4 linked regions of the Terriglobus roseus genome follow. The main gene of each other region encodes a partner of the protein of the gene in region 4 in a complex. Links are inferred from orthologs where the notes say so. Each region holds a gene or a part of one and is shown on either strand. Other genes may lie near its edges.

Region 1 (4,822 bases), 2.3 Mb from region 4 along the record:
GCCATGGGTAGTTCCCTTCACTTTGGCGTCTTCCTTACGCCGGAAAATGTGATTCGCGAGTGGTCCCGACTGACAATGAGTCGGTCTGCGGGCAGCCACGTGGAGATCGCAGGCCCTGTCGCGCAACTTTTTCATTCTATCTCAGCAGGAAGCTATTGCAGATGAGGCGCATCATTCACTGCAACCTTATCTGCTTTGGGTTTTGCGGGAGTCGGAGCAGTCTGATCCGCAGGCCTCTCAGAAGGAAGTCGTAAGGAAGGACCCTTTGGCTTGGATTCCGTTTCCTCACTTCCCGCCTTTGCATCGCCGAGCGATACTTCATGCGTAAGGGCGGGGTCGCGATATCCTGCAAGCTCTTCCTTATCATGCACTTCAATCGGCTTGCCGAGCGCAGCCAGTTTCATCAGGACGACGCGGTCACCACGGAAACGTACGAATCGAATCGATTGCGGTGTTTTACCGTAAATCCATTCCTCAAAGACTTCTCCGTCGCTGCTTTCCGCGGCACGCTCACGCAGTTTGCTGTCCGGCTGTCCCAGCGATGCCAGCACCATGCGCCTATTCATCCCGACTAAAACTTCGTGTTCGAGGATGGCGTTGCGGATGGGATCAGGAAGCGTATCCGCGTAAGCCTGCTCTGAAGTCTTCAAGCCAAAGTCCAGAAGAGGTTCCAACAGCGCCTTCACTTCTGCTGCGGATACACGCGGGGTTTTACCTTCGAATAACAACGTGATGCGCGTTCCCGTGGGCCGTTCACCCATGACGCCGTCGCCCGCCAGCGGTACGTCGTTGATGGAGATATGGCGCAAGAAACGATGCGACAGATAGGGGCCGCCGTTGATATCGATGTCAATGCGATCTCCGAGGATGTTGATGTCGGTGACCATGATGCGATCGCCTGCAGCCGCGCTCATGCCGTCTTTAAACATGCGCTTTTTCAGGCTGTCGTTGTCGACCGTGAGGCGTCCGTTTGCATGGAGAACCAGCCCCGGCGCACCCAGTGGCAACGAGCGGTGTGCGAATCCCTGCTCCATCAGCAGCATGCGCACAAGTTCCCGCTTGCCCCCAATGTCCATGGGGTCTTGCGTGTATTCAACGCGCGTGGGCTTGAAGTCTCGAAGTGGGTCGCCCACTGAAGTGTCCGGACCAACCACAAACACATCTCGCTGCGGTAGCGGTCCCACGGTTTGTGTCTGTTGCGCAAAAAGAGCGCAACTGCTCGCGGCAGTGATACCAAGCAAGACGGCGGCAATTCTGTGACGCATGACGCGGCACCCCGATGACACGCACTCTAGACCTAATACATGCCAATATGCAAGTCCGGTGCGCCGGGTGGTCTAAAAAGAGCTACGCGGGGTCACTACGTTCGTTATAGGGAGCCTGTGGCGTTTGCAATCCGCCAATCTGAATCAGTGGCGCAGCAGCTGCCTGGCGCTTCTCCTCGCGGAGATGTTCTGCCGGCGGCGCTACATCCATCGGATGTCCAGCACCCTCAAGCGGCTGCCATGTGTAATGCCAGGCGTAGTCCTTGGTGAGGCGAAACGCTCCCACGAGCGCGACGATCAGAACCAGAACTGTAATCAGGGATGCTTCGGGTCCAAACGGGCCACCAGTAAACCAGATGGGGCCCTCCGCACCGCTTTGAACCACTCCGAAGGTGACCGGTGTATATGGTGAGCTGGAACCGAACAGTATCTGCAGCACAATGGACCAACCGAGCTGAACACCCAGCGAAAACCAGAGGGCACGTGTCCGCAGAAACCCTACCACGAAAATCGATGCGGCGAGCACCATAACCGGTAGCGTTCTTCCCTGAGATGCAGTGCCGGTGATGGCCAGCATGGTTACAACGAAGATGACCGCTGCAGCAGCCCAGCCAGGACTCGAAGCCTTGACCAGCATACGGAGCGGCAAACCAGAGAGCACCAGTTGCACCACCAGCGCAAATGCGGTCAGAACAGCGATGCTCAACAACGTCCGCAGCAGTGTTTGTCCATCGAAAGAAAACTGCATGGACAGATTGCCTGTCAGAAGCGCTGGCAGGACCAACGCAATCGCAATGCCCCACCCCAGCGCAATGCCGCGCCCAAACTCTCCTTCGATACCTGGTCTGCGTACAAATCCCAGACTGCTGAGCGGTCGCAGGTCAGGCACCCAGAATCGTGCCATGGCATAGAACCCGCCAAGCATCAGAAGCGCAGCAATCACCTCGCGTGCAAAATCGGCCCATATCACTGGCACAAGCTGCGACAATTCGCTTGCAGAAAGCAGCGAAAGCACGGTCCATGCGGCTGACAAAAGAAATGTCGCCGCTGGACGTGATGGTTTGTGCAGAGAGTGTTTTGCAAATGGCATCCGTACGCCTTCCCAGAGGGGTTCCGGTATTAGACGAAGGCAGCCTCAGGCCGTCGCGTAAAACGCAGCAATATTGCGGAACTTGTTGTAGCGTGCTGCAAGTAGTTCGTCCACCGATTGAGACCGCAGTTCCGCGTAATTCTTCTCCAGCGCTTCACGGACCAACGCAATCGCTTCGTCCTGGTTCGCTTGTGCGCCACCTGCGGGCTCGGCAATCACACCATCCACGCAGCCCAGTCGCGAGACGTCTGGAGCGGTGTACTTCAAGGCTTCCGCTGCTTGCTGCCGCTTAGAGGCGTCCTTCCACATGATGGAAGCGCATCCTTCGGGGGAGATGACGGAATAGATCGCGTTCTCCAACATCAGCACGCGGTCCGCAACGGCCAGAGCAAGCGCTCCACCTGAGCCACCTTCACCGGTAATGACAGTGATCGTCGGAACGCGTAGTCGAGACATCTCGATCAGATTGCGGGCAATTGCTTCGCCCTGCCCGCGTTCTTCTGCGCCCAGACCGGGATAGGCACCGGCAAGGTCAAGGAAGCTGAACACAGGTTTGCCAAACTTCTCAGCAATCTTCATGGCGCGCAGAGCCTTGCGATAGCCCTCCGGTTCCGGAGAACCGAAGCGATACTGCATGCGCTCCTTTACGTTGCGGCCTTTGCGATTGCAGACGACCAGAACTTCATCACCGTTAAAGCGAGCCATACCGGTAAACATCGCCGCATCGTCGCCAAAGCTGCGGTCACCGTGGATTTCGCTCTGATCGGTAAAGATCGCGTCAATGAAGTTCATGGGATGGAGGCGCTGCGGGTCCCGTGCTACCTCAGTCTTACGCCACGCCTCCGGCACTGGAGCGGCAACGGGCTTTGCTTCAATCTCTGCCATCAGGGTCTTATCCAAACGCCCGCAAGGGCTCCTGCCGATTATACCGGCTGCTTCTCACTTGCGGCGCGACAGCAAACCATCTACTGAAAAGGTATTTGCCTCCACCAACCACAGCATGGCAAAGAAGATAAAGCTGTACATCAATTGCGTGCCTGCCCCATTCCAGTTCTGAACGGACGTTGTGCCAAAGGTCAGCGCCACCATCAATAGAGCACCCGAGGCCAGGGCGAACCGCGTGAACAGGCCCAGGATGATTAACAATCCAACCGTCAGTTCGATCCATGGAATGCAGTAGCCGAAGCTCAGCGTCAACACGTGTGGCAACGGCCCCTTGTCCATTCCCTGCGCCATCCCACTCGCGAAGTTGCCTACACCGCTGAGAATGCGGAAAAAGCCATGGCCAAAGATGTTCATTCCAAGAGCCAGACGCATGATCGCGTACGCAACTGCTTTATGGTCACGCAACATTCGGATTCCCTCTTCTTTGTGAGACGAAGACCTATGCTATTTCAGATGCGCGGTGGCGTGATTCTTCAACACCCATAAGGACATAACGCGCGTCCTAACCATTATGGAGGTGTTTGCCCATGAGCAGACCCGCATGGATACTTCGTTTTGCTCTTTCGTTTGCATTAGCTGGATCATTGAGCTTTGCCGTGGCTCAGGATGTCCGCACAGACTATGACCACGACGCGAACTTTCAGCAGTACCACACCTTCTCTGTGTATCGCGTTCATGCTTCCGATGGCATCGTTGAGAAGCGACTGCGGAGCAATATCGTTGCCTCTCTGACGGAACGCGGATTCCGTGAAGTGCCGCAAGGTGGCGATCTTGCCGTTACTGCGATTGGCGGAGTCCGCAATCGTCAGGAGTACACCACGTTCTATAACGGCTTTGGTCCCGGCTGGGGTTATGGAGGCTGGGGCGGATGGTATGGCTGGGGGCGCTGGGGCGGTGGAGGGCCAGCCACGACAACGGTCTACAACATTCCCGTAGGAACCCTTGCTGTGGACGTGTATGACGCACGGACACATCAGTTGATCTTTCGCGGAACGGCTGTCGATGATCTTTCAAAGAACCCTGATAAGAACGCAAAGAAGGGTGAGAAAGCCGTAGACAAAATCTTCGACAAGATGCCAGATGTTCACAAAGTTCGTTAAAGCGACAGAATGGGGCACAGCAATTCATGCCGTGCCCCATTTCTCTTTTGGTTAGTTAATAACCTTAACGGCTCCTGCGCCGATCAGGTCTTCTACCTGATCAATGAAAAGCCTGTCTGCGCAAACACTGAATCCTTGCGGCTCTAGTACAGCACAGAACTCTCCAGGCTCTTCCAGATCAAGCAGCAGCTTGCCCGGTCCCGGACGTTCCTGAAACAGCGTCGCCAGCTTCTCCAGCAACGCCGCGTCAGGGTGATGCAATGGCACCCGGATACGGAGCGCTTCCGGCAACTTGATCTGCACATCCTCCAACGCCGTAATTCCAGTCAGAGAGAGCTTTGGGGCTGAGTCTTCTTCGCCACGTAAGGAACCGCGCACCAGCACTGGGACATCGATCTTCAGCTTCTCCTGAAGTTTCTCGT
Region 2 (4,843 bases), 2.8 Mb from region 4 along the record:
GGAACCGTGATTACAATCGAACCCGGGGTGTATCTGCCCGGACGCTTCGGCGTGCGCATCGAAGATTCTGTACTGGTCACTGAAGATGGCGCCGAGGTGCTGACCCCCGCACACAAAGGCTGGATGGAACTGTAACGCCGACACAGCAAGGCAGGCATAAGGAAGATGATGGAACAGAACGATTTGCAGGAACTTCGCGAGCTTGTCTCCTTCTTGAAGGACAACGGAATCGCCGAATTTGATCTTCACCGCGGAGAGCAGCATGTCCGCATCAAGTTTTCGCAGCCTGCGGCACCGATCGCGTTCGATCCGGCGCAGTTTGCGCATTTTGCGGCTGCTCCGCACGTAGCCCCGGCACCCGTAGCGGCCGCTCCGCTGGCTGTTCCTGCGCCTGCAGCGGCGGCTTCCCCGGCAGAGGTGCTGCACGAGGTGAAGTCGCCCATCGTGGGTACGTTCTATGAGAGCTCCGCTCCTGGTTCTGCTCCGTTCGTGAAGGTGGGTGACACCATCTCCGTTGGCCAAGTGGTGTGCATCGTGGAAGCCATGAAGCTCATGAACGAGATCGAGAGCGACGTTGCCGGTGAAGTGGTGAAGATCCTCACTGAGAACGGGACGCCCGTGGAATACGGTCAGCCGCTGTTCGCGGTACGGCCGCGGTAAGGACGTGGGCATGTTCAAGAAGGTCCTGATCGCAAACCGTGGCGAGATCGCGCTGCGTGTTATCTCGGCTTGCCGGGAGCTTGGCATCCGTACGGTGGCCGTATACTCCGAGGCTGACCGCAACAGCCTCCATGTCCGCTTTGCGGATGAGGCTATCTGCATTGGTCCGCCACGTTCGGCAGAGAGCTACCTCAATGTTCCCGCAGTCATCTCCGCTGCGGAGATCGCGGATGTGGATGCCATTCATCCCGGTTATGGCTTGCTGAGTGAGAACGCCAACTTCGCCGAAGTGTGCCGCGCGAGCAACATCAAGTTCATCGGACCGCGCCCTGAAGTGACGCGCATGATGGGTGAGAAGTCCACCGCCCGGCAGACGATGAAGGCGGCTAACGTGCCTATCCTGCCGGGGTCCGATGGTGTTATCGGATCGGTGGAAGAGGCGCTGCAGTGGGCTGCGGATGTGCGCTACCCGGTGATCCTGAAGGCTGTGGCTGGTGGCGGCGGACGCGGTATGCGTATCGTCCGTTCGGCTGACGAGCTTCCCGGTTTGTACAACCAGGCATCGACCGAGGCGCTGAACGCCTTCGGCAATGGCGACCTGTACATGGAGAAGTTCATCGAGCGTCCTCGCCACATTGAGTTCCAGGTGTTGGCGGACGAGCATGGCAACGTGATGTCGTTGGGCGAGCGTGAGTGCTCTATTCAGCGTCGTCACCAGAAGCTGATCGAGGAAGCTCCGTCGCTGCAGATTACGCCGGAGATCCGTACGCGTCTTGGCGGCGTGATTGAACGGTCGCTGCGTGAGATCGGTTACTGGAACGCTGGCACGATCGAGTTCCTGATGGATGAAGATGGCGAGATCTACTTCATCGAGATGAACACGCGTATTCAGGTTGAGCATCCGGTTACGGAGTTGATCACGGGCATCGACCTGGTGAAGGCGCAGTTGCGCATTGCATCGGGTGAGAAGCTACCGGACATTGTGCCGGCTCGTCCGACGATCAATGGCCACGCGATCGAGTGCCGCATCAACGCTGAACATCCTGAGAAGTTCACTCCTTCCGCGGGCAAGATCACGGCTTGGAATGTGCCGGGCGGAAATGGTGTTCGTGTGGATACGAACCAGTACCAGGAAGGCGTTGTTCCGCCTTACTACGACAGCATGATTGCCAAGGTCATCTGCCATGGCAAGGACCGCGAAGAGGCGATGAACCGCATGCAGCGCGCTCTGAGCCAGTTTGTGGTGGAAGGCATTCACACGACGATTCCGCTGCAGCAGAAGATCTTCAGCGATCCCGACTTCCGCAAGGGTGACTTCGATACGAAGTTCATGGAACGCTTCTTTGAAAAGGAAGCTGCACGCAAGAAGGCGGAAGCGGAGAACGAACCCACAGGTGCATAAGCAGGGAGGGTACCCCCCTCCCCCCCGTTTTTCTAAAATCGTCTTTCTATTGGGTTTACGGTTCTGGCGTCGCTAAAATCGTCTGCCCATTGGAGTTAGAGGCAAAATCGTCTTTCTAAAAGAGTTAGGGCCACGCGCAAGCGTGGCCCTTTGTCTCTAGTTCTATTTTAGCCGTTTGACGGAAATACCATGCCAACTCTATTTGCTGTGGTTTGTTGGGTTTAAGTGGGTTGAGGACTTGACAGCATCAATCTCTCTTTCTCAATCAGGCCCGGATGTCCGCTTTTGCTTCAGGTCTATGAGTGCATTGGCCTGTTGTCTCCAACCAAGTAGTGGTCGTTGCCGGGACTCCGACCTTTCAGGCCTTCCGATCGGGAAATTTATTGGATGGTAACGGTGAATGTAATGGTGTGGATGGTTGTGCCGCTAGTAGCGGTGACCGTCAGGGGGTACGTTCCGGCGACGGGGTAGAGGGTTTGGGGACCGGAGGGCCCGCTAGAGCGAATGGAATCTCCGCAGCCGACGACGGAGAGCAGGCCGGCAAAGAGGCTAACGGCGAGGAAGAGCGAGCCTCCGCAAATGAGGTGACGCGGCCTCGGGATGGCGCTCCCCACTCTGCGACGGCGGGTGAAGACCAGAGCGAATATACCGAGGGGCAGAGTTCCAGCGACGATGGCGGTGGACGCGCCGGGATTCAAGGGAGACCGACGGGGTGTCAGAGATGCGGACTGGACGTCGGCCTGGAGAGTGAGAGTGGCTGTGGCGGCGCCACCGGTAGGCGTGACGCTGGGGGAAGAGATCGAGCACGTGGAGTTGGTGGGTGCACCGGTGCAGGTGAGGGAGGTCGCGGCCGAGAAGCCATTGAGGGGTGTAAGAGAAATGGTGGTGGTTGCGGCGGAGCCGTGGGTGACGGTAGCCGTGGGAGAGGACAGCGACAGGGAAAAGTCGGCCGCGGCGACGGCGTCGGTGATGATGAGCGTGGTCGGGGGGGTGGTCTGCTCTTGCCCTACGTGAATGCCGGGGAAATAGACCTGGATGGCGTGAGACCCCACTGCAAGAGTGGACGTGATGTACGAGGCAACACCGTTGACCAGCGTCACACTCGCAAGGTTCTTACCCGAATCGATAAACGTGACGGAGCTAACCGGCGTTCCATAGTTCGCAGTCACAGTCGCTCGTAGCGTGACTGCCTTGCCGAATGCGGCTGGGTTGGGTGTGACTGTCAGCTGGATGGTTGTCGTGTCGTTCGAGAGGATATTCAGAACCGCCCCCCCGGACTGGCTGGGAGCATAGAGAGAGTTACCGTGGAAGACGGCGACGAGTTCGTGAGCGCCAGCGGCAAGGGAGCTCGTGGTGAGGGTCGCGGTATTGCCCATGAGTGGCAGAGTAGCGATGGCTTTATAGGGTGGAAAGCCAACTTCGTCGACGAGATCAACGGAGCCGGTAGGATGACCGCTAGAGGCTGTTTCCGTAACGGTGAATGTGATAGGTATACCCGACACGAAGTTAAAGAAGTATGAGGGGTCGGCTCTAAGGTCGGGAGAGACGGTCAGGTCGGTGGCTGTCTGCAGCGTCGGCGCAATAACCTGAGTGTCGTGCAGAAAAATCTGGGCGGTGTTCTGGCCGGACTCGGTGGTTACGAGGTCATTGAGACCGTCGCCATCAAGGTCAGTGATGACGGTTGCGGAGTTACCCCAGGCAGTAGCCGAGAGCCCTTCAAGTAGTGAATTGGGCGCGCGGAAAGTGCCGTCGCCGTTGCCAGCGAAGATGAGCAACGCGTTTCCCGTATCGTTCGCGATGACATCGGGAGTTCCGTCGCCGTCGACGTCTCCAACGGCGACGGTCAGTAAGTAGGCCAGATCCCCGGGTGCCGTAGTGTTCTGAGGCGCGAGAAACTGACCGGGATGGGCGGGATCTCCAAGGTATACGGAGAAGAAGCTACCCTTGCCTGAGACCACCACGTCCGGGAGACCGTCGTGGTTGAGATCCTGCACCGCGATGCTATTGATAAGGGCGGGCGGGCTACTAAAAGCGGGAGCGAGGAACTGCCCGGGATGGGTTGGGTCAGCCAGGAAGACGATAAACTCCCACGTGATGCTGCCTGCAGGCGTGTTGCTGTTATCCGACGGCGCGCAACGCACGATAAGATCAGGCCAGCCGTCGCCGTTCATGTCCGCCGCATTGAGACCAACGACGTCGTAACCGGAAAACGATGAACTGGTGACGCTTGAGGTGAAGGTGCCGGGTGCGGACTGCTGGTTCAGCGCGACAGTAATGCCGCTGGGATTCGCGGAGACTGCATTCCCCACGACGTAGGCAATGTCCGGCAGGCCGTCGTGATTGAAGTCTGCAATGGCAATGGGAGTTCCATGCCCCTCGACCACCTTCGTCGCCGGAAGAAAGGACCCCGGTGACGCGGGATTGTTCCGGAAGAACAACGTAAGTTGGCCACCTCCGCCTGTAAAGACCAGGTCGACAAGACCGTCGGCGTCGAGATCGACGGCGAGCACGCGGATGAAGCCGTCGAGGTTGTTGGCAGTAATTGGTAGGTTGGCAGGCGGGAGAAAATGGCCGGGTTTGTCGGCAAGCGAGACGGCCAGGGCATCGGGATAGCCTTGCACGGTGGCGATATCGGGGATGCCGTCGTTGTTGAAGTCTGCAACCACGGCGCCCGCTAGCTCGTTATAGGCACTGCTGACGGAGAAATCGATCGTCTGGGCGTAGCGAAGGGCGCTAGTGGAGGTGTAGTTCCCTGGAGTAACTGTGAGGGCGACGGGGGAA
Region 3 (4,904 bases), 2.8 Mb from region 4 along the record:
GCCTTCCACCACAAACTGGCTCAGAGCGCGCTGCATGCGGTTCATCGCCTCTTCGCGGTCCTTGCCATGGCAGATGACCTTGGCAATCATGCTGTCGTAGTAAGGCGGAACAACGCCTTCCTGGTACTGGTTCGTATCCACACGAACACCATTTCCGCCCGGCACATTCCAAGCCGTGATCTTGCCCGCGGAAGGAGTGAACTTCTCAGGATGTTCAGCGTTGATGCGGCACTCGATCGCGTGGCCATTGATCGTCGGACGAGCCGGCACAATGTCCGGTAGCTTCTCACCCGATGCAATGCGCAACTGCGCCTTCACCAGGTCGATGCCCGTGATCAACTCCGTAACCGGATGCTCAACCTGAATACGCGTGTTCATCTCGATGAAGTAGATCTCGCCATCTTCATCCATCAGGAACTCGATCGTGCCAGCGTTCCAGTAACCGATCTCACGCAGCGACCGTTCAATCACGCCGCCAAGACGCGTACGGATCTCCGGCGTAATCTGCAGCGACGGAGCTTCCTCGATCAGCTTCTGGTGACGACGCTGAATAGAGCACTCACGCTCGCCCAACGACATCACGTTGCCATGCTCGTCCGCCAACACCTGGAACTCAATGTGGCGAGGACGCTCGATGAACTTCTCCATGTACAGGTCGCCATTGCCGAAGGCGTTCAGCGCCTCGGTCGATGCCTGGTTGTACAAACCGGGAAGCTCGTCAGCCGAACGGACGATACGCATACCGCGTCCGCCGCCACCAGCCACAGCCTTCAGGATCACCGGGTAGCGCACATCCGCAGCCCACTGCAGCGCCTCTTCCACCGATCCGATAACACCATCGGACCCCGGCAGGATAGGCACGTTAGCCGCCTTCATCGTCTGCCGGGCGGTGGACTTCTCACCCATCATGCGCGTCACTTCAGGGCGCGGTCCGATGAACTTGATGTTGCTCGCGCGGCACACTTCGGCGAAGTTGGCGTTCTCACTCAGCAAGCCATAACCGGGATGAATGGCATCCACATCCGCGATCTCCGCAGCGGAGATGACTGCGGGAACATTGAGGTAGCTCTCTGCCGAACGTGGCGGACCAATGCAGATAGCCTCATCCGCAAAGCGGACATGGAGGCTGTTGCGGTCAGCCTCGGAGTATACGGCCACCGTACGGATGCCAAGCTCCCGGCAAGCCGAGATAACACGCAGCGCGATCTCGCCACGGTTTGCGATCAGGACCTTCTTGAACATGCCCACGTCCTTACCGCGGCCGTACCGCGAACAGCGGCTGACCGTATTCCACGGGCGTCCCGTTCTCAGTGAGGATCTTCACCACTTCACCGGCAACGTCGCTCTCGATCTCGTTCATGAGCTTCATGGCTTCCACGATGCACACCACTTGGCCAACGGAGATGGTGTCACCCACCTTCACGAACGGAGCAGAACCAGGAGCGGAGCTCTCATAGAACGTACCCACGATGGGCGACTTCACCTCGTGCAGCACCTCTGCCGGGGAAGCCGCCGCTGCAGGCGCAGGAACAGCCAGCGGAGCGGCCGCTACGGGTGCCGGGGCTACGTGCGGAGCAGCCGCAAAATGCGCAAACTGCGCCGGATCGAACGCGATCGGTGCCGCAGGCTGCGAAAACTTGATGCGGACATGCTGCTCTCCGCGGTGAAGATCAAATTCGGCGATTCCGTTGTCCTTCAAGAAGGAGACAAGCTCGCGAAGTTCCTGCAAATCGTTCTGTTCCATCATCTTCCTTATGCCTGCCTTGCTGTGTCGGCGTTACAGTTCCATCCAGCCTTTGTGTGCGGGGGTCAGCACCTCGGCGCCATCTTCAGTGACCAGTACAGAATCTTCGATGCGCACGCCGAAGCGTCCGGGCAGATACACCCCGGGTTCGATTGTAATCACGGTTCCGGCCTTCAGAACGTCTTTACTGTCTTTCCCTACCCGGGGAACCTCATGAATTTCCAGTCCGACGCCATGTCCGGTGGAGTGGGTGAAGTATTTTCCATACCCTGCCGCCTCCAAAACGGATCGCGCAGCACGATCCACCTCGCCACAGGTAGCACCTGCACGCACTGCGTTAACCCCGGCCTGCTGTGCAGCAAGAACCGCTCCAAATACTTCGCGCTGTTCTGCCCAGCGCACTTTTGCCTTTGGCGGCACCGGCTTTTCACCGTATCCCACAGCGAAGGTGCGGGTCATATCAGAGCAATAACCATCCAGAACAATGCCAAAGTCGAGTGTGACCAGGTTTCCCGCAGAGATGTGCGCTTGGGTGGCACGGGCATGTGGCTGGCTGCTGCGTTCACCCGAAGCCACGATTGTTTCGAAACTCATGGCTTCCGCACCGGACAGACGTGCGCGGTGTTCAAGCTCAGCAGCAATGTCTCGCTCCCGCATGCCTGGTTCAATCCACCCGAGCAGCCCCTCGTAGAGCGAACAAGTCAAAGACGCCGCTCGGCGCATGTAATCCACCTCAATGGCATCCTTGACCATCCGCAACGCTGCGATCAAGCCGTCCGCGGGAACGAAAAAGCTTCTCTTTCCTAGGGACTTCTTCATAGAAGCCAAGGCGGCGACAGTAGTTTGGCTGCGATCGAAACCACATCGGGCCGCATGTTGCTCCGCCCAATCGCATGCCTCTGCAAGTGCGGATTTCGGAGCGATGCGAACAGTCGCGCCTTGCACTTCGCGCTTAGCCTGCACTGTGTAGCGGCCGTCGGTAAATAGTCGCGCAGACACACGCGGCTCAGCCACCACGACCAATGCGGCATTTGATCCTGTGAAGCCCGTTAGATAACGGACGTCTGGAAGGTTTGTAACCAACAGCGACGGTATCGACCGGCGTCGCAACTCCTGTGCCAGATGGCGGATACGTCCGCGATGCATCATCTTTAACAGGATACGATGCCAGGTGTTTCCCTGTCGCATGGCTGAGCCGGTATCATGACGTATGTCCTCGCGGAAGAGCGCAATAGAAAACCTTACGCGACGACGGTTTCTCGCGGGCGCTGCGCTTACCGCAGGTGGTCTAACCCTTTACGCTGGCGAGATTGAACGGCACTTGCTCATGACCGTGGAGCGCACGGTTTACATCCGCAATCTACCTGCTCCGTTTCACGGCTTCCGCATCGCACAGCTCAGTGATTTCCACTTTCATAACTATGACGAATCATTCTTCGTCCGCCATGCCGTTCGGCGGGTGAATGAACTTGCGCCGGACATGGTTGCGCTCACAGGCGATTTCGTCACCACAGTCAAGGACGACAACCGCAACCAATCAGTCCCGAATGCATACGCCTGCGCCGAAATTCTGAGCGAGATTAAATGCTCGATACGCTTCTGCTCTCTTGGCAATCATGATGCGCCGATTAAGCGAGACGTAGCCGATGCGCTTGGTCGCAACGGCCTCAAGCTGTTATTGAACCAATTCACATCACTTGAAAGACGAGGCGAAAGAATCTGGGTTTCCGGCATTGCTGATGCTTACTTCGACGTGCCCAATCTCGCGCTCGCTATGCCAAAAAGAAAACCGAACGAACCGATCGTCCTGCTGGGACACGAACCGGATTTTGCCGACACCGTTGCTTCTCAGAACTACGATGTAGATCTGATGTTGGCGGGCCATACACACGGAGGACAGGTGCGGCTTCCGTTCCTACCGCCAATCCTGTTGCCTGCCATGGGTGAGAAATATGTGGAGGATCTGCACAAGGTGGGCGATTCTGCGATGCAGGTCTATGTAAATCGCGGCCTCGGCTGCATGCACCTACCATTCCGGTTTAACTGCCCACCAGAACTCACGCTGCTTACGCTGCAACCTGCCTGAACTATTTTGCGGAACGTGCTGGCTTCTTGCTTTCAGCCTTCACTGTTACCGGCTCAGGTGCCACGATGCCTGACTGGCGATCCATCCATGTATCGAGCAGGGTCTTCTTGAACCGCCAGCGGTTTCCCAGCTTAAACGCGGGCACAAATCCTTCCGAGGCATAGCGGTACAGCGTGTCGCTGCTGATTCCCAGATATCCGGCTGCCTGGCGGATATCCATGACTTCGCGAATAGCTATTTCTGCGGCGTTCGGCATGGTTTCTTCCCAGGAGATTTAGGATTCGCAGGAAGTCACAGCTTCCCGGCCCCATACTTGTACAGCTTTCCAAGTTCCGGTACAAGCAAATTCTTCTGGTTGTGTCATTTATCGGGGTTCCGGAACGCAACGAGTAAGTTAGCTATTTCATTCCGCATCCGCACCGCTATACATTGCTTCGATTTCTTTCGCATAGTTAGCAGCAACGACACGCCGCTTGAGCTTCAGACTGGGGGTTACTTCACCGCCATCCACTGTCCATTCATCGGACACTAACCGGAACCGCTTCACCTTTTCCCATGGCGCAGCCTCCTGATTCACTCGATCAAATTCTTTTTGATAAAGCTTAATGACGTTGTCATCCTGAACTAAGGTTCTGCGATCCGATGCGTTGATTCCCTGCTGCTTGGCCCACTCTTCCAATACTGGAAAGTTGGGAGAAACGATCGCAGCGACGTATTTTCGTTTGTCGCCCTGCAGGGCCACAAAGCCGATGAGCGATGAGACCTTCAGCTTGTTCTCAATCGGCTGAGGCGCAATAAACTTGCCGCCCACAGTCTTGATCAGTTCTTTTTTACGGTCAGTGATGGAGAGAAAGCCTTCCGAGTCGATCTTGCCAATGTCGCCCGTTCGGAACCACTCGCCATCCATGACATCCGCAGTCTGCTGCGGCTTTTGCCAATAGCCCTTGAAGATGCTGGGACCACGAACCTCCAACTCTCCATCCTCTGCAAAGCGCACGTCGATGTTCTTCAACTTGGGACCAATAGTGCCAAGTTTGTTGCGACCTGGCAGATTGACGGCGATGACGGGAGACG
Region 4 (4,899 bases):
AGCGTGATCGTGCTGGGAGTAGTGCCATTGAAGGTCAACGTTACTGTTCCAGTCGGCGTTGCACCGCTACCAGTCACCTTCACTGTGAATACGTCAGTGGTTCCACCCCATGGTGTGGGGTTTGCAGCCGTTACGCTGACGGTTGGCGTGAGCTTGGAAGCGGAAGATGTTAACCCGGCAACGAGGCCGCTGGCATCGACAGAGCCCAGGCCCGTTACCTGGTCATAGCCTGTCGTCGCGTTATAACCCATGACGCCAGATGTACAGCCCGTCGTTCCCACGACGCAGTTCACCATGTTGTTGCCAGCGGTGATGTCGTGAAAGATGCTGCTGGCGTTACTTGCTCCTGCCAGGGAGTAAAGCTTGGGGTTGATGTTTCCCAAGCCAGAGGCATTGCCAGTGGCTTGTTCCACCACGGCCAGCATTGCAGCAAAATTGGGCGCGGCAGCCGATGTGCCTCCGAAGACGTATGTTCCGGAAGATCCTCCGAAGGTTGAACCATTGGTGCACTGATAGGTTCCAACGACGCAGACAAGGTATCCGATGGTCTGAGGGGAGGACGGAAAGGCGACGTCAGGGATGTCACGATGACTGTCCGAGGGGACGCCTACTCCGGCTTGCCAAGAAGGTTTACCGAAGACACTGCTCGCACCGCCACCGCTGGCAGATAGCCCTAGCGTGGGGGAGGAATCATTCCACGAAGTCTCAGGTATGTATCCGAGAGCGGAGCCGCGATAGCTGTTATTGGACGCGTTCCAGTATTGGGTGCTGGTTCCCGTTAGCGCGGTGCCTCCGACCGCCGTTACATTTGGCGAGGATGCCGGATAAGAGACGGAGAGGCCGCCCTGTGCGCTGGTGACGATGCCATTGCTGTTAGGCGTTTCGCATGAAGTCGCGCCCCAGTCACCGGAGGAAACGAGGACGGTCTGCCCCTGGCTGCTCGCCTGTGCCAACACGAGCTCTAACACCGCGTTGGCATAAGAGGCGGCTTGATTCTCACAAGATCCGTAACTCAACGTGAGGATTGGCGCGAGGTTGTTGGTGACCGCGTAAATGAGCGCAGTGAAGACGCCGTTATTTGAGCTGGACTGTGTCGTACCGGTGTAAATGAACAGAACCTGAGCGCCAGGAGCGCTGCCGCTGGCGTACTCAAGATCAAGCTCACTCTCCTGCTCATCGTTCACGGACAGTTGGCCTGAGGTGCCAGTATTTGGCACAAGCACCATGGTGGGCAGCTTCTGTGTCTGCCCGGTGAGTTGCTGGAAGTAAGTGAGTTGAGCCGAGGTAACGGAAGACTGACCGATGACGCCAATCTTGATTCCTGTGCCGTCATAGCCCTGAGAAACAAGAGTGTTCATGCTGAAGATCTGGCGGAAGTCCCACGGCACGAGATAGTGCGTACCTGTCCCCGTGGTGTATTGCGGGGCAACCACCTGCGGCGTTAGCACGGGGGGTTGGATGTGGTAACTGCTGACACCGGTGATGCCGCTGACCACCGCGGCTAAGGATTGCGGGAGGCTGATTGCGGTGCTGTTTTCAAAGTAGTCCTGGTCGGCACGGTGGAAGCGTTGCAGGGTGGTCGTAAAGGCGCTCTCCACTGCTGATGCGGTGCCTGAAAAGACAATGCGATTGCGACTGGGCGCCACCTCGTCTACGGTGAAGCCTTTGGAGGTGAGCCAGTCCTTCACGATGCTCAGATCAGCGTCGGAGAGGCCGAAGCGTTCGCCGTAGGTCTGCGGCGTGAGCCACTGGTGGTACTGCGGCGAGGACGGATTCTGCTGGTCCAGCAGCAACTGTTGCAGCGCGACGGACTGTGCATCCGTCGGCTTCAGTACCAGCGACATGCCTGTGAGCTGCGTTTCGCCGCCAAGGTGGCCCAGGACCGATGCGGTCTTCACACGCGGTGAAAGTGTATCTGGCAGGGAGACGCGGGGATCAGACGACGAGGGCAGAGAATACAACCGGCGCGCTACCTGGCTTCCTGCAAGTGCCGGGAAAGCGACTGAAACGAGCAGGGTGATGGTGGTAAGTGCGCTACAGAAAAGGCGACGGGGGGATGCGATGTGCGTCATTGAGCGGTTTCGTTCCGTTTGGCGATATACGTCAATAACGACACGGCCGCAGGGCCTGCGGTCTGTGTCGTTGGATGTTGTGTTCTTATGTCAGAAGTAAACACTGAGGACGGTCGTTCTGTCGCGCAGAACACCGTAAATGTGTTTTAGCAGAACCAGTTTGGGAACTGGTTAGGCTGTCATCCAGGTGAAGGCGCGGTCGAGGTAGGCCTTGGTGTCCTTGCGGGAGACTACGGCGTCGAGGAAGCCGTGCTCTAACAGGAACTCAGACCGCTGGAAGCCTTCGGGCAGCTTCTGACGGATGGTCTGCTCGATGACGCGGGGGCCGGCGAAGCCGATGAGGGCTCCGGGCTCTGCGATGTTGAGGTCGCCGAGCATGGCGAAGGATGCCGTGACGCCGCCGGTGGTGGGGTCGGTCATGAGGCTGATGTAGGGAATCTTCTCGTCTGCCAGGCGGCCCAGCGCGGTGGAGATTTTGGCGAGCTGCATGAGGCTGACGATGCCCTCCATCATGCGTGCGCCACCGCTGGCGGAGATGATGACCAGGGGGCTGCGCGTATCCAGCGAGCGGTCGACAGCGCGTGCGATGGTTTCACCCACGACGGCGCCCATGGAACCGCCGATGAAGCTGTACTCCATGGCGGAGATGACGACGTTGTGTTCACCGAGTTTGCCGACGGCGTTGACGATGGCGTCGTTGAGGCCGGTCTTGGCCTGCGCTTCGGCCAGGCGCTTCTTGTACGGCTTGAGGTCGGTGAAGTTCAGCGGGTCTGTCGATTTGAGGTCGAGATCGACGAGTTCATAGCCGGGTTCCAGCAGGAGGTCGATGCGGCGGCGTGCGTCCATCTTGAAGTGATGTCCGCAGTAGGGGCAGACCTGGAGGTTTGCATCCAGTTCCGCGCGGAAGATCGCCTTGCCGCAATCCGGGCACTTAACCCACAAACCTTCGGTGCGGACGGTACGCTCCGCCTCCGAGACGATCTCATTGCCTTGCCGTTTGAACCAAGCCATCGCGTTCCCTAGTGTATCTGTTTTGGGAAAAGCGGGTTGGTACCCCCTGTTTTTCGCTTGCTGGATCTTTCCTGCAATGCTCCACTTGCTGCACCGATGATGCTGGACATTGAACCGAAGCTTGCGGAGTGGTCTGCAGCAGGTGTGATTGACTCAGCAACCGCCCAACGCATTCGTGCGTGGGAAGAGGAACATGCGAGTCGCACGCCGCGGCCTGAGGCGCAGCGCTGGCAGGTGCGGCTGGCGTTGATCTTTGGAGCCGTGCTGCTTAGCGCGGGCATCTTGCTGTTTGTGGCGGCACACTGGGACAACATTGGACCAGGATTCCGCCTGCTGCTGGTTATGGGCGCGCTTGTGGGGCTGCACGGCGCGGCCATTGCTGTGCGAGAACGGTTTGATGCGCTGGCGATGGCGCTGCACGCCATTGGCACCGTTGCGCTGGGTGGGGCGATTGCGCTTTCCGGACAGATTTTCAATATCGAGGCGCACTGGCCCAACGCAATTTTGATGTGGGCGCTGGGTGCCGCTGCGGGATGGTGGCTGCTGCGAGACGTGCCACAGAAGACGCTGACGCTACTGCTGGTGCCTGCATGGGCTATCTGCGAGTTGGGTGACCGCATGCAACCGTACGAGGGCGGCAATGTCTATCTGTCGCGATTGGCGTTGCTGGTGGGAGCTGTCTACCTGTTGCGGTATCTGGCCGAGCCGGTGCGTGCGGTGGGGAACTGGTTGTTTGCCGTGGAAGCACTGGCAATACCGGTATCCGTAGGCATTCTGGCTGACGGCTGGCAGTATCGTTATGTATTTTTCACCCGGGGCTATAGCAGCTTTATACCGTTGCGCTATCGCGCACTGTGGCTATTGCTCGTGATCGGTCTGATGGCATGGGGCTGGCTTCGCAGCCGAGAAGCGTTTCCGGTGATTGCAGGAGCTGTTGCTGTGGGCATTGCGTTGCCGTGGCTGGTACGGCCCGTAAGCCATGGCGTCGTTGATCTGGGCAATCCGTGGAGTCGTCCCTATGTGACCTGGGAGCCTTCCGTATTTAGTTATCTGCTGTTGGCGTTGGCGGCTGCTGCGCTTGCGTGGTGGGGTGTTCGGCACAAAGCGCGTGGCGTGGTGAACTATGCCACGGTTGCGTTCGGTGTAGTCGTTCTGTGGTTCTACTTCTCTGACCTGATGGACAAGCTGGACCGCTCGCTGGGACTGATCGGATTGGGCGTGTTGTTTCTCGCCGGTGGCTACGTACTGGAGCGTCTGCGCCGCAGGCTGCTGTTGCAGATGACAGAGGAGGCGGCATGACACTCTCTGGAACAAAGGCTGCAGTGACTCTGCTGCTGATTCAGTCGGCAATAGCGCTTAGCGTTGCGGGAACGTATGCGCTTGACCGCATCACCAAGCCTCGCGTGTGGGTGCGGACGCAACAGTTTGATCCCTCTACACCGCTGCGTGGCCGCTACCTTGCACTACAGCTTGCCGTGGATGGATGTTCACTCCCTGCGTCCGGCATTGATCCCTCAAACACCTACAGCGCGTTTCGAGGCATGCCGAGTACGCGCAGGATGGGAGTATGGCCTGTGACGCTGAGTGCAGAGAACGGCCACTTAACCGTGCATGCTGTCGCAACACTTTCACCGGGCAACTCGCAGGCTGTCTCGTTGTGGGAGGGCCAGGACTGCCATAACGCTCCACTGGAGCAGGGCGTCAATTTCTTCCTGCCGGAACACGCAGCCTCGCCCTTGCCGCAGTCGCGTGATGCGTCGTTGTGGGTGGAGGTTACTGTGCCTTCCAGTGGGCCGCCGCGGCCGATTCAGCTTGC

Evidence for each region.
Region 1: the proteins of accD (region 4) and BLT38_RS08035 are in contact, whole or in part, in a solved structure (PDB 8UXZ), measured with the Escherichia coli proteins. The link is inferred for Terriglobus roseus from one-to-one orthologs.
Region 2: the proteins of accD (region 4) and accC are in contact, whole or in part, in a solved structure (PDB 8UXZ), measured with the Escherichia coli proteins. The link is inferred for Terriglobus roseus from one-to-one orthologs.
Region 3: the proteins of accD (region 4) and accB are in contact, whole or in part, in a solved structure (PDB 8UXZ), measured with the Escherichia coli proteins. The link is inferred for Terriglobus roseus from one-to-one orthologs.

Annotation. Positions count from the first base shown.
Region 1 is NZ_LT629690.1:1,884,475-1,889,296, reverse strand. What follows is about bases 1,321-4,165. They hold BLT38_RS08035 (acetyl-CoA carboxylase carboxyltransferase subunit alpha), read right to left. Parts: upstream 3,241-4,165; coding sequence 2,401-3,240; downstream 1,321-2,400. Other genes in these bases: BLT38_RS08025 (DUF4136 domain-containing protein), read left to right, coding at 3,828-4,165; BLT38_RS08030 (DoxX family protein), read right to left, coding at 3,295-3,708; BLT38_RS08040 (hypothetical protein), read right to left, coding at 1,348-2,355. Outside these bases: BLT38_RS08050 (hypothetical protein), read right to left, coding at 1-5; BLT38_RS08045 (DUF2845 domain-containing protein), read right to left, coding at 153-1,265; more of BLT38_RS08025, read left to right, coding at 4,166-4,400; dnaE (DNA polymerase III subunit alpha), read right to left, coding at 4,452-4,822. UniProt on the Escherichia coli protein: Component of the acetyl coenzyme A carboxylase (ACC) complex. First, biotin carboxylase catalyzes the carboxylation of biotin on its carrier protein (BCCP) and then the CO(2) group is transferred by the carboxyltransferase to acetyl-CoA to form malonyl-CoA.
Region 2 is NZ_LT629690.1:1,418,578-1,423,420, forward strand. Bases 1-2,866 are described here. They hold accC (acetyl-CoA carboxylase biotin carboxylase subunit), read left to right. Parts: upstream 1-670; coding sequence 671-2,062; downstream 2,063-2,866. Other genes in these bases: BLT38_RS06080 (M24 family metallopeptidase), read left to right, coding at 1-135; accB (acetyl-CoA carboxylase biotin carboxyl carrier protein), read left to right, coding at 166-660; BLT38_RS06095 (FG-GAP-like repeat-containing protein), read right to left, coding at 2,443-2,866. In the rest of the region: more of BLT38_RS06095, read right to left, coding at 2,867-4,843. UniProt on the Escherichia coli protein: This protein is a component of the acetyl coenzyme A carboxylase complex; first, biotin carboxylase catalyzes the carboxylation of the carrier protein and then the transcarboxylase transfers the carboxyl group to form malonyl-CoA.
Region 3 is NZ_LT629690.1:1,415,586-1,420,489, reverse strand. What follows is about bases 1-2,927. They hold accB (acetyl-CoA carboxylase biotin carboxyl carrier protein), read right to left. Parts: upstream 1,748-2,927; coding sequence 1,253-1,747; downstream 1-1,252. Other genes in these bases: BLT38_RS06080 (M24 family metallopeptidase), read right to left, coding at 1,778-2,927; accC (acetyl-CoA carboxylase biotin carboxylase subunit), read right to left, coding at 1-1,242. In the rest of the region: more of BLT38_RS06080, read right to left, coding at 2,928-2,932; BLT38_RS06075 (metallophosphoesterase), read left to right, coding at 2,955-3,830; BLT38_RS06070 (helix-turn-helix domain-containing protein), read right to left, coding at 3,832-4,086; BLT38_RS06065 (AMP-dependent synthetase/ligase), read right to left, coding at 4,234-4,904. UniProt on the Escherichia coli protein: This protein is a component of the acetyl coenzyme A carboxylase complex; first, biotin carboxylase catalyzes the carboxylation of the carrier protein and then the transcarboxylase transfers the carboxyl group to form malonyl-CoA.
Region 4 is NZ_LT629690.1:4,183,964-4,188,862, reverse strand. What follows is about bases 1,164-4,085. They hold accD (acetyl-CoA carboxylase, carboxyltransferase subunit beta), read right to left. Parts: upstream 3,084-4,085; coding sequence 2,244-3,083; downstream 1,164-2,243. Other genes in these bases: BLT38_RS17525 (DUF2157 domain-containing protein), read left to right, coding at 3,120-4,085; BLT38_RS17535 (protease pro-enzyme activation domain-containing protein), read right to left, coding at 1,164-2,072. In the rest of the region: more of BLT38_RS17535, read right to left, coding at 1-1,163; more of BLT38_RS17525, read left to right, coding at 4,086-4,382; BLT38_RS17520 (GDYXXLXY domain-containing protein), read left to right, coding at 4,379-4,899.